2 regions of the Haemophilus parainfluenzae ATCC 33392 genome follow, and region 1 is predicted to be linked to the other one. Evidence: riboswitches for the same ligand, from Rfam matches in the RefSeq annotation. Region 1 holds a riboswitch; the other holds the start of a gene.
What was found. Region 1 has a riboswitch for thiamine pyrophosphate ahead of thiB (thiamine ABC transporter substrate binding subunit). Riboswitches for the same ligand answer to the same signal wherever they lie in the genome.
Positions count from the first base shown of each region.

Region 2: another riboswitch for thiamine pyrophosphate. It lies ahead of RDV53_RS02955 (ABC transporter ATP-binding protein); the one in region 1 lies ahead of thiB (thiamine ABC transporter substrate binding subunit).

Region 1 covers NZ_CP133470.1:1,469,504-1,477,248, forward strand. The annotation lists gene ompA (porin OmpA) at 1-602, shown strand, start outside; gene RDV53_RS07220 (LemA family protein) at 705-1,286, shown strand; gene RDV53_RS07225 (TPM domain-containing protein) at 1,296-1,745, shown strand; gene RDV53_RS07230 (TPM domain-containing protein) at 1,738-2,538, shown strand; gene grxD (Grx4 family monothiol glutaredoxin) at 2,614-2,940, shown strand; TPP riboswitch at 3,085-3,177, shown strand; gene thiB (thiamine ABC transporter substrate binding subunit) at 3,213-4,211, shown strand; gene thiP (thiamine/thiamine pyrophosphate ABC transporter permease ThiP) at 4,217-5,821, shown strand; gene thiQ (thiamine ABC transporter ATP-binding protein) at 5,814-6,443, shown strand; gene bioB (biotin synthase BioB) at 6,517-7,533, shown strand; gene suhB (inositol-1-monophosphatase) at 7,579-7,745, opposite strand, start outside.
Region 2 covers NZ_CP133470.1:600,705-608,449, reverse strand. The annotation lists gene rpoD (RNA polymerase sigma factor RpoD) at 1-602, shown strand, start outside; gene psiE (phosphate-starvation-inducible protein PsiE) at 735-1,151, shown strand; gene RDV53_RS02960 (23S rRNA (adenine(2030)-N(6))-methyltransferase RlmJ) at 1,187-2,032, opposite strand; TPP riboswitch at 2,454-2,545, shown strand; gene RDV53_RS02955 (ABC transporter ATP-binding protein) at 2,620-3,345, shown strand; gene RDV53_RS02950 (ABC transporter permease) at 3,342-4,079, shown strand; gene RDV53_RS02945 (ABC transporter substrate-binding protein) at 4,105-5,049, shown strand; gene tenA (thiaminase II) at 5,059-5,706, shown strand; gene thiM (hydroxyethylthiazole kinase) at 5,722-6,516, shown strand; gene thiD (bifunctional hydroxymethylpyrimidine kinase/phosphomethylpyrimidine kinase) at 6,509-7,318, shown strand; gene thiE (thiamine phosphate synthase) at 7,329-7,745, shown strand, end outside.

The DNA.
Region 1 (7,745 bases):
GTGTATCTCCGGTATTCGCAGCTGGTTTTGAATACGCATTACCATCTTTACCAGAGTTAGCATTACGTCTTGAATATCAATGGTTAGCTCGCGTAGGTAAATTACGTACTGGCGCTACTGAGAACAGCTCTGTAGATTACAACCCATGGATCGGTTCTATCAACGCTGGTTTATCTTACCGTTTCGGTCAAGGTGCTGCTCCAGTTGTTGCACCTGAAGTTGTAAGCAAAACTTTCAACTTAAGCTCTGATGTAACTTTCGCTTTCGGTAAAGCTAACTTAAAACCACAAGCTAAAGCAACTTTAGACGGTATCTATGGTGAAATCGCTCAAATCAACAACGCTAACGTAGCTGTTGCTGGTTATACAGACCGTATCGGTAAAGATGCACCAAACTTAAAATTATCACAACGTCGTGCAGACTCTGTAGCTAACTACTTAGTAGCTAAAGGTGTTCCAGCTCAAAACATTTCTGCAGTTGGTCACGGTAAAGCTAACCCAGTTACAGGTTCTACTTGTGACGCGGTTAAAGGTCGTAAAGCGCTTATCGCTTGTTTAGCACCAGACCGTCGTGTTGAAATCGCAGTTAACGGTACTAAATAATTTTATTTAGTTATCCATTAACGGATTAGCATTAGAAGACCTAAACTTCGGTTTAGGTCTTTTCTTATATAAATTAAACCTATAAATTGAAGGAATTTTTGAATGAAAAAGTGGATTATCTTGATTATTATCGCAATTGCTGCAGGTTTAGGCTTAATGTCTAGCTACAATGGTTTAGTAAAAGCAGAAACTGAAATTGATTCTGTTTGGGCAAATGTTGAATCATCTTATCAACGTCGTGCTGATTTAATTCCAAACTTAGTGAATACTGTAAAAGGTCAAGCTAATTTTGAACAACAAACATTAACCAATGTAATCGAAGCGCGTGCAAAAGCGACACAAACTAAAATTGATCCGTCTAATTTAACGGAAGAACAATTAAACGAATTCCAACAAAACCAAAATCAAGTAGGCTCAGCATTATCTCGTTTACTTGTTACTGTAGAACAATACCCACAATTAAAAGCGAACGAAGGCTTTATGAACTTACAAGCGCAACTTGAAGGTACAGAAAACCGTATCAATGTCGCTCGTAATAAATTTAATGAAGCAGCGCGTATTTATAATGAAAAAGTACGTCAATTCCCAACTAAATTAGCGGCAATGATTTTTGGTTTTAAAGCTAAACCTTACTTTAAATCAGCTACTGGCGCTGAAAACGCACCGACTGTAAACTTTAACTAAGGTTTATCTATGCCATTCTTTTCCAGAATTCCGGTAGATAAAAAGCAAATAGAGGCGGCGATTAGTCGCCTCGAAAGCTTAAGTTCGGCTGAGTTACGTGTTTATATTGAACGCAAAGTGCCAAAGGCTTCAGCACAATTGTCTGCAATGGAACGTGCTTTAGAAGTGTTTGATGAACTGGAAATGCATAAAACAGCGGCACAAAATGCCGTGTTGATTTATGTGGGATATAAAAATCATCTCTGTGCAATCGTAGGTGATAAAGGCATTCATCAATTTGTTGATGTGGCTTATTGGCAGTTACAATGCGATTTAATGATTGAGCAGTTTAAACAAAAAGCTTATACACAAGGTATTGTCGATGCGATTGATCGTATCAGTGATATTTTATCTCGCCATTTCCCTATTCAGCCTGATGATGTGAATGAATTATCTAATGAGGTAATTATTAATGACTAAGCTTTTATCTTTTATGAAAAGTGCGGTTGTTTTTAGCCTTGTTTTTTTTGCTCAAATGGTTGTTGCGGCAGAATTTCCGCCTGCACCAAATCCTTTCCATTACATAAACGATTACACCAACACACTTTCATCAGAACATAAGCAAATTTTAGAAAATAAACTGATTGCTTATAGTAAAGAAACGAGTTCACAAATCGCTGTCGTTTTAGTTCCGACAACCGGTGAATATGAAATTGCTGATTATACTTTTGCTTTAGGTGATAAATGGGGCATTGGACGTAAAAATCTGAACAATGGCGTGTTGATGCTGATTGCGAAGGATGATCGCAAAGTCTTTATCGCAACTGGACAAGGTTTAGAAGGTGTACTGCCAGATGCTTTTTTATCGCAAGTCATCCGTTCGGCAATTTTGCCACAATTTAAACAAGGCCAATATGCGCAAGGTATTAATGATGGCTTAAGCCAAATTATTGCAGCAAGTAAAGGCGAGTTTGATGCGGCACAAGTTGAAGAAGACGCTTTCGATAAGTACATTCCATTCTTAATGGTATTGGCGTTTATTGCTATTGTATTATTTGGTGAATTCCAATATCACAAAGATGAAGTCTATATTAGTCCTAGTCAACGTGACCAACTGAATAAAATCATTCGTCAAAGTACGATTTCTCGTCGCCGTGGAGGCGGTTCTGGTTTTGGAGGTGGATTTGGCGGTGGCTTCGGCGGAGGCGGTTCTTCTGGTGGCGGCTTTGGAGGCGGTGGCTTCGGCGGCGGTGGAGCAGGTGGAAGCTGGTAAGACCAAGTCTTTCACTCAGGTTCTATCTTATGCTAGAATAGCGCCCTATTCAGACTTATTTGAACAAGGAACATTATGGAAACGTTAGACAAAATCAAAAAACAAATCGCTGAAAATCCAATTTTAATTTACATGAAAGGTTCACCAAAATTACCTTCTTGTGGTTTCTCTGCGCGTGCATCTGAAGCATTAATTAATTGCAAAGTGCCTTTTGGCTATGTTGATATTCTTCAACACCCAGATATTCGTGCTGAATTACCGGCTTATGCAAACTGGCCAACTTTCCCACAATTATGGGTAGAAGGTGAGTTAATTGGTGGTTGTGATATTATTTTAGAAATGTATCAAGCTGGCGAACTTCAAACTTTATTAAGCGAAGTAGCGGCTAAACATCAAGCTTAATTGGCGTTAGATTACCAAGATAAACCTGCTTTTTAGCAGGTTTTCTTTTGCTCAAAAAATGATAAACCAGATATAAAAGTGTGATCGGATTAACATTTTTAAATTAAATAACTTGTTGATTAAATTTCCTTAAGATAGACTACGTCGCGTTAGTCGGGGTGCCTATATTAATGGCTGAGAAATACCCGTGAACCTGAAACAGATAATGCTGGCGTAGGAAACTAATCATCTCATTATGCTGTTTCGTTATGCAAAAATAAGGAGAACGCATAATGAACAAAACGCTTCCCATTTTAACCGCACTTTTTACCGCTTCCGCTTTCGCACAAGCAGCTCCTCAAACATTAGATGTTTATACTTATGATTCATTTAGTGCTGATTGGAGCGCAGGACCAAAAGTTAAAGCAGCTTTTGAACAACAATTCCCGCAATGTAAGCTGAATTATGTGGCTTTTGATAATAATGGCACCTTGTTTAACCGTGTTCGTCTAGAAGGTAAAAAAATTAAGGCGGATGTAGTGCTCGGTTTAGATAGTTATCAAATTGAGGATGCACAAAAACTCAATATTTTTGAGCCAAATAAAGTGGATTTAAGCCAGTTACGTTTACCCATTAAATGGGAAAATCACACGTTCTTACCATTCGATTATGCACAATACGCGTTTATTTATGATAAAAATAAACTGACTAATCCACCAAAGAGCTTAAAAGAATTAGTTGAGCGTCAAGATCTTAAAGTGTTATATCAAGATCCGCGTACAAGCAGTATTGGACGTGGTCTATTACTTTGGATGAATGCCGTTTATCCAGCAGCAGATGTCGCAAATGCTTGGAAAACCCTTTCTAAACATACTGTCACGGTCACAAAAGGTTGGACGGAATCTTACGGCGCCTTCTTAAAAGGCGAAGGTGATCTGGTTTTAAGCGTAAATACTTCACCGATTTACCATATTCTTTCTGAACAAAAAGACAATTATGTGGCAACGGAATTTGCAGAGGGGAGCGTATTACAAGTTGAAGTCGCGGCAAAAGTCGCTAACCGCAATAATGCCTGTGCTGATGAATTTTTAGGATTCTTACTTTCACCGCAAGCTCAAGCGGATATTGCTAAAAATAATGTGATGTTACCCGTGGTAGAGACCAATATCGAAAGTCATATTGATGCGCTTAATTCTCGCGCAAAATCAATGCGTATTTTAGATACCACAACGGTAACAAGTGAGCAGCTGAAAGGCTGGATCAATCAATGGCAAAAAGCCTTATCTAAGTAGTATTAATGAGCTTATTGCAACATCCGCATTTTCGTCCTCGCCATTATTTGGGCGGAAGTGCGGTCATTTTTTTCATCGTTTTACTCTATGGATTTTCACTTTCTGCGGTTTTTTCAGTTGGAAGTGATTATGCCTTATCTGATTTCTTAAAAGACGATTATTTGCATCAAGTTATCGCCTTTAGTGTCGGGCAGGCATTCTTGTCAGCCTTGCTTTCTAGCGTAATTGGAACGTTATTTGCGCGTGCTTTTTTCTATTTAGATTTCAAAGGCAAATCGCTCATTTTACGCATTTTTTCTCTCACGTTTGTTTTGCCAGCATTACTGGCTATTTTCGGTTTGATTGGTATTTATGGCACTGCTGGTTGGCTAACTCAACTGCTGCAAATTTTAGGTATTTCGTGGAAACCATCCATTTATGGTTTAAGCGGCATTCTCATTGCCCATTTATTTTTTAATATTCCCTTAGCAGCCCGAATGAGTTTACAGGCTTTGCAAAGTGTACCGACCGAACAGCATCAACTCGCGGCACAATTGAATATTAAAGGTTTCACATTTTTCCGTTTAATTGAATGGCCTTATTTGAAAAGCCAAATAGTGTCTGCTTTTGTGCTGATTTTTATGTTGTGTTTCACTAGCTTTACGATAGTGTTGGCACTGGGTGGAGGGCCACAAAACAGCACGCTAGAAGTCGCGATTTACCAAGCCATTTTCTTTGAATTTGATTTACCCAAAGCCGCACTTTTTGCACTTGTACAATTTGCGTTTTGTTTTGCTTTATTTTCACTTTCACAATATTGGACGAAAGCACCTGAAACGCAGATTTCGCAACGTTATCGATGGGTTTTGCCTGTTTCAAGTACGGTCAAATTTGGACATGTTTTTGTCTTATTCTCGGTGTGCTTATTTATTCTAACTCCCTTATTCAATATCATTTTCCAAGGTTTGTCTGCGACCCAATTATTTGGTTATTGGCAAAATCGACAATTATGGAAGGCGCTTGCTTATTCATTAACCATGGCACCGACCGCCGGGATTTTATCGGTATTATTTGGATTCTTCTTATTGTTACTTTCCCGGCAACTGCAATGGTTATATCATCCTAAATTAGCTCACTTGATTTTAACAGGTGGAATGATGATTTTAGCCATTCCGACGATCGTTTTAGCAGTCGGCTTATTCCTTTGGTTACAAGATATTGATTTTTCAGCAGGACATTTGTTTGTAGTGGTATCTGTTTGTAACGCCTTGGCTGCCTTGCCATTTGTGATCAAAATTCTTAATACACCCATGAATCAATCGATGCAATATTATGAAAAACTCTGTTTATCGCTGAATATTACAGGCTGGCAGCGTTTTCGTTTAATTGAATATCCGCTACTAAAAGCACCGTTGAAATATGCCTTGGCACTCGCGACAACCTTATCACTCGGCGATTTTACAGCGATAGCTTTATTTGGTAGCCCTGATTTTACTTCGTTGCCTCATTTGCTTTATCAACAAATCGGGCAATATCGAAGCCAAGAAGCTGCAGTGACGGCATTGATTTTATTGGGCTTATGTTTAGGCTTATTTATGTTTATTGAAGGTCAGAAGGAACAGAATGATTAAATTAGATAATGTAGTCTTCAATTATCAATCCATGCCGATGGTGTTTGATTTACAGATTCAAGCGCAAGAAAAAATCGCCATCATTGGTGAAAGTGGCGCAGGAAAAAGTACCTTGCTGAATTTAATTGCCGGATTTGAATATGCCGATAGTGGCGAGATTTGGCTCAATGGTGAAAATCATACCAAAACAGCACCTTTTGAACGCCCTGTTTCCATGTTATTTCAGGAAAATAATCTCTTTACTCATCTTTCCGTGGAAGAGAATATTGCTTTAGGTTTAAAACCGAATTTAGCCTTAAATGCAGAAGAAAAAGCACTTGTAGAACAAGCCGCAAAGGCGGTCAATTTACAGAATTTTTTAACGAGAAAACCGACCGCACTTTCAGGTGGACAAAAACAGCGAGTGGCGTTGGCACGCTGTTTGCTACGAGATAAACCCATTTTATTATTGGATGAGCCTTTTTCTGCCCTTGATCCTAAATTACGCATTGAAATGCAGGATTTAATGGATCAATTATGTGAAGAAAAAAAGCTAACCATGTTACTGGTGACACATCAACCCAAAGAAATTGAACGGCATATTGATCGAGTGATTGAAATTCATCAAGGCAAAGTGATCTGATCTCTTTTTATCATATTGCAGAGTAATATGCTCAACTTAATAAAAGCGACATAGCTTAAACGAGGAAAATATAATGACCACAACAAATGTAGTACAGCTTTCATCCATTACACCTCACCCCTCAGTAGAGTATTGGTCTGTTTGTAAAGTCGAAGCGCTATTTGAAACACCTTTTTTAGAATTAGTCTATCGTGCAGCTCAAGTGCATCGAGAGCATTTCAACCCTGGTGCGATACAGTTATCGACGTTGATGTCGATTAAAACGGGTGGCTGTCCAGAGGATTGTGGTTATTGCCCACAATCAGCACGTTATCAAACAGGTGTACAAAATCAGCAGATCTTAGATATTGATGAAATTGTCGAAAAAGCCAAAATTGCTAAAGCACGTGGTGCAGGGCGTTTCTGCATGGGCGCGGCATGGCGTGGGCCAAAACCAAAGGATATGGAAAAAGTCACGGCGATTATTCGTGCGGTAAAAGATATCGGCTTAGAAACGTGCGGTACTTTTGGTTTGTTGCAAGATGGTATGGCGGAAGAGTTAAAAGATGCAGGATTGGATTATTACAACCACAATCTAGATACAGCGCCAGAGAATTATCACAATGTCATTGGTACACGCCGTTTTGATGATCGTTTAAGCACATTAGGAAAAGTGCGTCATGCTGGTTTAAAAGTTTGCTGTGGTGGTATTGTGGGGATGAATGAAACCCGTAAAGAACGAGCTGGTCTCATTGCAAGCTTGGCAAATCTTGATCCTCAGCCAGAGTCAGTGCCGATTAACCAATTAGTGAAAGTGGAAGGCACACCAATGGCTGATGCAGCTGATTTAGATTGGACGGAGTTTGTTCGTACCATTGCGGTTGCGCGTATTACCATGCCGAAAAGTTATGTTCGTCTTTCTGCTGGTCGTCAAGGCATGAGTGAAGAAATGCAAGCGATGTGCTTTATGGCGGGAGCGAATTCCATTTTCTATGGCGATAAATTATTAGTGACAGGCAACCCAGAAGAAGATGGCGATCAACTTCTTATGGCTAAATTGGATCTTGAGCCGGAAACGGAAGAAAATAGAAAGCCACTCGAAAGAAATTAGTCATAAAAAAAGTGCGGTGAAATCTACCGCACTTTTTATTGAGTCTTACTTCACTTGTTCGGTTAAGCAAGGCTGAATTTTATTTAGCATTTCTTTTAAAATACGTGCTGGAGCCGCCACGATATTGCCTGAGCGTAAATAGCCGTGACCCGCATTGAAATCACATACTAAACCGCCCGCTTCACGCACGATTAAATCACCCGCTGCGCAAT
Region 2 (7,745 bases), 870 kb from region 1:
AAGCAGTAGATAAATTTGAATACCGTCGTGGTTATAAATTTTCAACTTATGCAACTTGGTGGATTCGTCAGGCAATTACTCGTTCGATCGCGGATCAAGCGCGTACAATCCGTATCCCTGTTCATATGATTGAAACGATTAACAAATTAAATCGTATTTCTCGTCAAATGCTACAAGAAATGGGACGTGAGGCGACGCCAGAAGAGCTCGCTGAACGCATGGGGATGCCAGAAGATAAAATCCGTAAAGTGCTTAAAATCGCGAAAGAACCTATTTCTATGGAAACCCCAATCGGTGATGACGATGATTCACATTTAGGTGATTTTATTGAGGATTCAACTCTTGAATTGCCATTAGATTCTGCAACCGCACAAAGCTTAAAAGTAGCGACTCATGAAGTGTTAGAAGGCTTAACACCTCGTGAAGCGAAAGTATTACGTATGCGTTTTGGTATTGATATGAATACCGACCATACACTCGAAGAAGTGGGTAAACAATTTGATGTAACTCGTGAGCGTATTCGTCAGATTGAAGCGAAAGCATTGCGTAAATTACGTCATCCTAGCCGTTCTGAGACATTAAGAAGTTTCTTGGATGAGTAATTGTTTATTTATATAAAAAGAAAAGGCAGAGATCTCTGCCTTTTTTATTTGATTAAATTTGGTTATTTACCGCGAAATCACATTCCTTTAAAATACGCGCCTTTCTTCATTTAAAAACAAAAAAGGAACTTTATGGAAGAATCTCAAGAACTCGAAAAACTACCTCGCGTGGTTACAGGTGTATTAAAAGTGGTATTAAGTTTTTCACTTATTGCTTTAGCTGTAGTATTGATTATTGCATTAGCTAAAATTACATATACGTTAGCGATCATGGTATTTAATACATCGAGTGTAGTGCCTTATGATGTTGCTGAACAAGCTGTGATGTTTTTCTTATATTTCGGTTTTATTGGTCTTATTGTGCAATATTTTAAAAGTGGCTATCACTTTCCTTTGCGATATTTTATTTATGCGGGGATTACCGCCATGTTGCGCCTGATTATCGTGAATCATGAGAGCTCCGTTGATACCATCTTATTCGCAGGCGCGATTTTAATTATGGTTATTGCACTTTGTTTAGTGTTGTATTCCAATAAAATTAAAATTTAAAAGCGCGGTCGTTTTGACCGAGATTTTGGAATGGATTATTCCGGCACAATCCATTCCACTGTCCAACTTCCCGTACCTTCAGGGACAAGAGTTTGGGTCAAATAAGGCAAAATAGCTTTCATTTGCTGTTCTAATTGCCAAGGCGGGTTAATCACCACCATTCCACTTGCGGTCATACCACGTTGATCGCTATCAGGGCGAACTGCCAATTCAAATTTCAATATTTTACGAATTCCCGTCGCTTCTAATCCTTTAAATATGCGTTTTGTTTGTTGGCGTAGAACCACTGGATACCAAATGGCATAAGTGCCTGTCGCAAAGCGTTTATAACCTTCTTCTATCGCTTTCACCACCAAATCATAATCTTCTTTTAATTCATAAGGTGGATCAATAAGCACTAAACCACGGCGCTCTTTTGGTGGAAGCGTGGCTTTGAGTTGTTGGAAACCATTTTCTGATTTTGTGGTGATATTCTTAAATTCTTTGAAATTATTGCGCAATAATGGAAAATCGCTCGGATGTAATTCGGTGAGCAAAGCGCGATCTTGTGAACGCAATAATTGGGCGGCAATCATTGGCGACCCAGCATAATAGCGTAATTCTTTGCCGCCATAATTGAGCTTCTTAATAATTTCCACATAGCGAGTAATTTCTTCGGGTAAATCTGTTCTTTCCCAAAGTCTGCCTATTCCTTCTTTATATTCGCCCGTCTTTTCTGATTCATTTGAGCTTAAACGATAACGACCGACTCCTGAATGGGTATCAAGATAGTAGAAGCCTTTTTCTTTTAGTGAAAGATTTTCTAGAATCAGCATTAATACAATGTGTTTAAGCACATCTGCGTGGTTGCCAGCATGAAAACTGTGGCGATAACTTAACATAGTTTCTCCTTTATGATGAGAAAAGTACACTCAAGATTGATGATGGTATAACTTTTCTGTAGAAAAAATATTATCACTTGAAACACTAAAACCTTTGAAAGGCTTTGAATTCAAGGGGATATTCATGATGACAGAATTTTTTATGATCCGGCAACTTATGGGAAAGCAAATTGAAAGGTTAATAATATATTATATGCTTATAGAGAATCTAGTTTTTTATTATAAATACTTTTGTTGTCTTACTTTACAAGATAAGATGTAATTCCTAGAAATTTGAATATAACACTTGAAAAGTGAGTATATAATTTAACTTATTATTTTCATTGTTTAAATTGACTCTCGAGGACTAAACAAAAAAACTAAACTAAAGTTAATGTCATTTCCTATTGTTTTATTCTTAATTGCGATATAAAATCCTTTCAAATTTTAGTCGGGGTGCCACAAGGTGGCTGAGATGATACCCGTGAACCTGAAACAGTTAGCACTGACGTAGGAAACTAATATGCCAAAATACTTTCTTATTCTTCATACCAATTTTCATTCCTTTTATATCGTTACCTTGAGTCGTTAATCCTTAGGTTAATGCTATGGTGCATATTCAGGATCTTAGTCTTGCTTTTGGAGAGCAAGTACTATTTGAACACCTTGATTTAACCCTTTTACCGAATGAATGGGTCAGTTTACTTGGCTGCTCTGGTGTAGGTAAATCAACGCTTTTGAGATTAATTGCAGGGCTTGATATACAAGGGAAAATCCAAGGCAATATCATCTCACATCCAAATATTCGAGTGTCATGGTTACCACAAAAAGATACCCTTTATCCTTGGCTTTCAATTGTTGATAACGTCCAATTAGAAAACGTACTATTTGGAAATAAATCTGCAAAAACCACCATTCAAGCCAAAGTATTACTTGAACAAGTGGGCATGTCAGAACATCTTCATAAAAGCTGTGCTCAATTATCTGGAGGGCAAAAACAAAGAGTGGCTCTCGCTCGAGTATTAATGCAAAACGCTGATTTAGTTTTACTTGATGAACCATTCTCTGCCCTTGATGCGATTAGTCGTTACCAATTACAAAACTTGGCCTATGAACTATTAAAAAATAAATCAGTGTTATTAGTTACCCATGATCCTCAAGAAGCATTACGCTTAAGCCAACGTATTTTTGTATTACGTTCACCGCAGCCTAATCAATCAGCATTATCCGATGTCATAAAACCTGAAGGTAAAGCACCACGAGATCTAAACCAAAACAATTTGTGGATGCTCCAACAGCAATTATTGAACGAGTTATTAGAGGGAAAAAGATGAAACTTAGCCTTCTTAAACCGCTCTTTATTGGAATTATATTGCTTTGTCTTTGGCTACTTATTGGTGTATTCGGTGATTTTCCCCATTACATATTTCCTTCTCCGCAAGCTGTATGGCTGCAATTAACTTCTCATTCAGAACTACTTTGGCAACATACACTAATCACCTTAATTGAAATTGGCTTAGGGCTGCTACTGGGTTTTCTTTTTGGATTGTCATCAGCCCTATTACTCTCTTTTTCGCCTAAAACATCGTCCTTACTGTTACCAATTTTAGTGATTTCTCAAGCAATTCCTGTTTTTGCTATCGCTCCGATACTCGTACTTTGGCTAGGTTATGGAATGCCATCAAAAATTGTTATGGCTATTCTCATTATCTATTTCCCTGTAACGGCAGCTTGTTACGATGGCTTACGCAATACGCCTCAAGCTTGGATTGATCTCGCCAAAACATTCAAACCATCCCCTTGGCGTTTATTACTTAAAGTACGTTTACCAGCCGCTTTACCCGCATTTGCATCGGGGTTTCGTATTGCCGTTTCTGTCGCCCCAATTGGCGCTGTAATCGGAGAATGGGTGGGTTCATCTGAAGGGCTTGGCTATTTAATGATCCACGCCAACGCTCGTATGCAGGTGGATTTAATGTTTGCCGCGTTGCTGATATTAGTGGCAATTTCACTTTGTTTATATTTCAGCATCGATTGGCTACTACGCCGTTTTATTTGGCACGTTTAACTCTTCATGACACAAGGAGACAAAAATGAAGAAAATCATCCGTTATTTCAGTATTTTAATTGGACTCACCGCCAGTTTTACCAGCTTAGCAAAAGAGAAAATCAGCTTAATGCTTGATTGGTATGTGAATCCTGACCACGCAGCAATCATCGTGGCACAACAAAAAGGTTTTTTTGAAAAAAATAACTTAGACGTCGATATTATCGAACCTGCTGATCCATCATTACCGCCTAAATTAGTTGCAGCAGGAAAAGTGGATTTAGCCATTAATTATCAACCTCAACTTTATCAACAAGTCGCAGAAGGATTGCCTTTAGTGCGTGTCGGCTCTCTGATTTCCAGCCCATTAAATAGTGTTGTGGTACTTAAAAATAGCAACATTAAAACACTTGCCGATCTGAAAGGTAAAAAAGTAGGCTATTCAGTTAGTGGTTTTGAAGATGTGTTGCTCGACACAATGCTTCGCTCTATTGGACTCAGCAATCAAGACGTAAAATTAGTAAATGTGAATTGGTCACTTTCCCCTTCTCTTTTAACGGGACAAGTCGATGCTGTCATCGGAGCATTCCGTAATTTCGAACTGAATCAGATCCATTTAGAAAAACAAGAAGGCCTAGCATTTTTCCCAGAACAATATGGTGTGCCGGCTTATGATGAATTGATTTTAGTGGCTAACAAAAACAGTCTTGCTTCTAAAAAAATTTCTGATTTTTTGACCGCACTTGAACAAGCTACAACCTACCTACAAAACAACCCAAATGACGCATGGCAAGCATTTGTGAGCTATAAACCAAAAGAACTTAATACGGAATTAAATCAATTAGCATGGAAAGATACTCTGCCTTTATTAGCAACCAAACCTCACCAATTAGATACCAAACGTTATCAACAAATGGCGGAATTTATGCATCAGAAAGGCTTGATTCCAAAAGCACTTGAATTGAAAGACTATGCTGTCGAATTACAGTAAGGGAAAATGATGATTGAACAACTCATTCAGCAAGCGCAACCTTATTGGAAGCAATATGTTGAGCATGAATTTGTGCAACAACTTGCAAAAGGCACCTTGCCAAAAGCTTGTTTTCAACACTATTTAAAACAAGATTACATCTATCTTTTCCATTACAGCCGTGCTTTTGCCTTGGGCGTCTTCAAGGCAAAAAATTTCACTGATATGGAAATGCCACGTAAAACGCTCGACATTCTTTGCCAAGAAATCCAATTACATTTGGATTACTGTCGTCAATGGAAAATCAGTGAGCAGGAAATATTCCAAACACCAGAAAGTGCGGCATGCATTTCCTATACACGCTACTTGCTTGATTGTGGAATGACGGGCGGCTTACCAGAGCTATATGCAGCCGTTACGCCTTGTGCTTTAGGTTACGCACAAGTCGCCCGCTACATCACAGAAAATTATCCAAAACTACCAAGCAATCCTTATCAAGCATGGATTGACGCATATTCATCGCCTGAATATCAACAAGCGGCACAAGAAACGGTTGATTTTCTTACCGCACTTTGTGAGCCACTTAATGATTCTCAGTTAACTAATATTCAACAGATTTTTACCACTGCCACTCGAATGGAAATCGGATTTTGGCAAATGGGATTGGATTTAGCATAAAAATGGAGGGGTAAAATGAAATCAGTTTATTTATCAAAAATTCGTGAACAGAATCCATTGATTCATAATATTACCAATATTGTTGCGGCAAATTTTAGCGCCAATGGTTTGCTCGCTTTAGGAGCATCACCATTGATGTCTGCTAATATTGAAGAAATGGTTGAAATACCGAAAATCAGCCAAGCATTAGCCATCAATATCGGTACTCTCATAGGTAAAGAACGAGATGCTATGTTACTAGCGGGTAAAACGGCTAATTCTATAGGAATTCCTGTCGTGCTTGACCCGGTTGGAGTGGGCGCCACTCGTTACCGACAAGAAACAGTCCGTCAGTTATTGGCGGAAGTAAAATTTGCCCTAATTCGAGGTAACGCTGGCGAACTTGCGGCGATTGCAGGTGAAGACTGGCAAGCAAAAGGCGTGGATGCGGGGCAAGGGAAAACGAATCTACCAAAAGTCGCTCAACGTGTTGCACAACGCTATGACTGTACGGTGTTAATTAGTGGAGAGATCGATATTATCAGCGATGGACAACAAACGGCTACAGTCCATAATGGTACGCCGCTATTTCCAAAAGTCACTGCATCGGGTTGTTTATTAAGTGCAGTATGTGCAGCATTTTTAGCCGTTGATGAAGGAAAACATTTTTCAGCAACAATCGAAGCCTGTGCCGCTTACACCGTTGCAGGGGAGATTGCGGCTAAAAACTTAACCACGCAAGTCGGTCAGTTCCAAATTCGCTTACTTGATGAATTAGCTACCTTGATGCCTGATGTAATAGAACAAAACGCGGAGGTGAAATATGTCTAACATTCCACAAACATTGACTATTGCTGGTTCGGATAGTGGCGGCGGCGCTGGCATTCAAGCAGATTTGAAAACCTTTCAAATGCAAGGTGTATTTGGAACCTCAGTGATTACTGCAGTCACTGCTCAAAACACGCTTGGGGTATTTGATATTCACCCAATTCCGCTGAACACGATTCAAGCACAACTGGAAGCAGTCAAAAATGACTTTCAGATTGCAAGTGCCAAAATTGGTATGCTTGGCACAGCAGATATTATTGAATGCGTTGCTGATTTCTTAAAAAATCGTCCATTCGGCACATTGGTTATCGATCCTGTCATGATTGCGAAAGGTGGGGCCCCTTTATTGCAACAACAAGCGGTTTCCGCACTAAGCAAATATTTATTGCCACTTGCCGATGTGATTACGCCAAATATTCCTGAGGCAGAAGCTTTAACTGGTTTTAAGATTTCTGATACAGCCAGCATTCAACAAGCCGCGTTAGACTTGCAAAAACAAGGTGCGAAGAATGTGATTATTAAAGGCGGGCATTCACTCAATTCACAAAGTCAGCAATGCCAAGATTGGATCCTTTTACAAGATGGTGAACTTTTTGTTTTGGAAAGTCCACGTTTCAATACCCCACATACTCATGGCACAGGTTGTACTTTTTCAGCTTGCTTAACGGCAGAATTAGCCAAAGGGGCGCCGTTAAAAAGTGCAGTCAAAACAGCCAAAGATTTTATTACGGCAGCTATTTCTCACCCATTGAATATTGGTCATGGACATGGACCGACTAATCATTGGGCTTACAGTCGCCTTTAAGGATTGAAAGATGAAAAATATTCAAGAAATTTTACCGCTCTATTTTGTAGCAGGCACACAAGATTGCCGACATTTAGGTGATAATCCAGCTGATAACTTGCTTTCTGTTCTTAGACAAGCTTTAGAAGGTGGCATTACCTGTTTTCAATTTCGCGATAAAGGCAAATTCTCATTAGAAAATTCTCCAACAGAACAACGAGCCTTAGCCATTAAGTGCAGAGACTTATGTCGTCGATATAATGTGCCATTTATTGTCGATGATAACGTTGATTTAGCTTTAGAAATTGAAGCGGATGGTATTCACGTTGGGCAAAGTGATACGCCCGTAAAAACGATTCGAGCAAGAACCCATAAACCATTCATTATTGGTTGGTCAGTCAACCGTTTAGACGAAGCCAAAATCGGAGAGGAATTATCTGAAATCGAT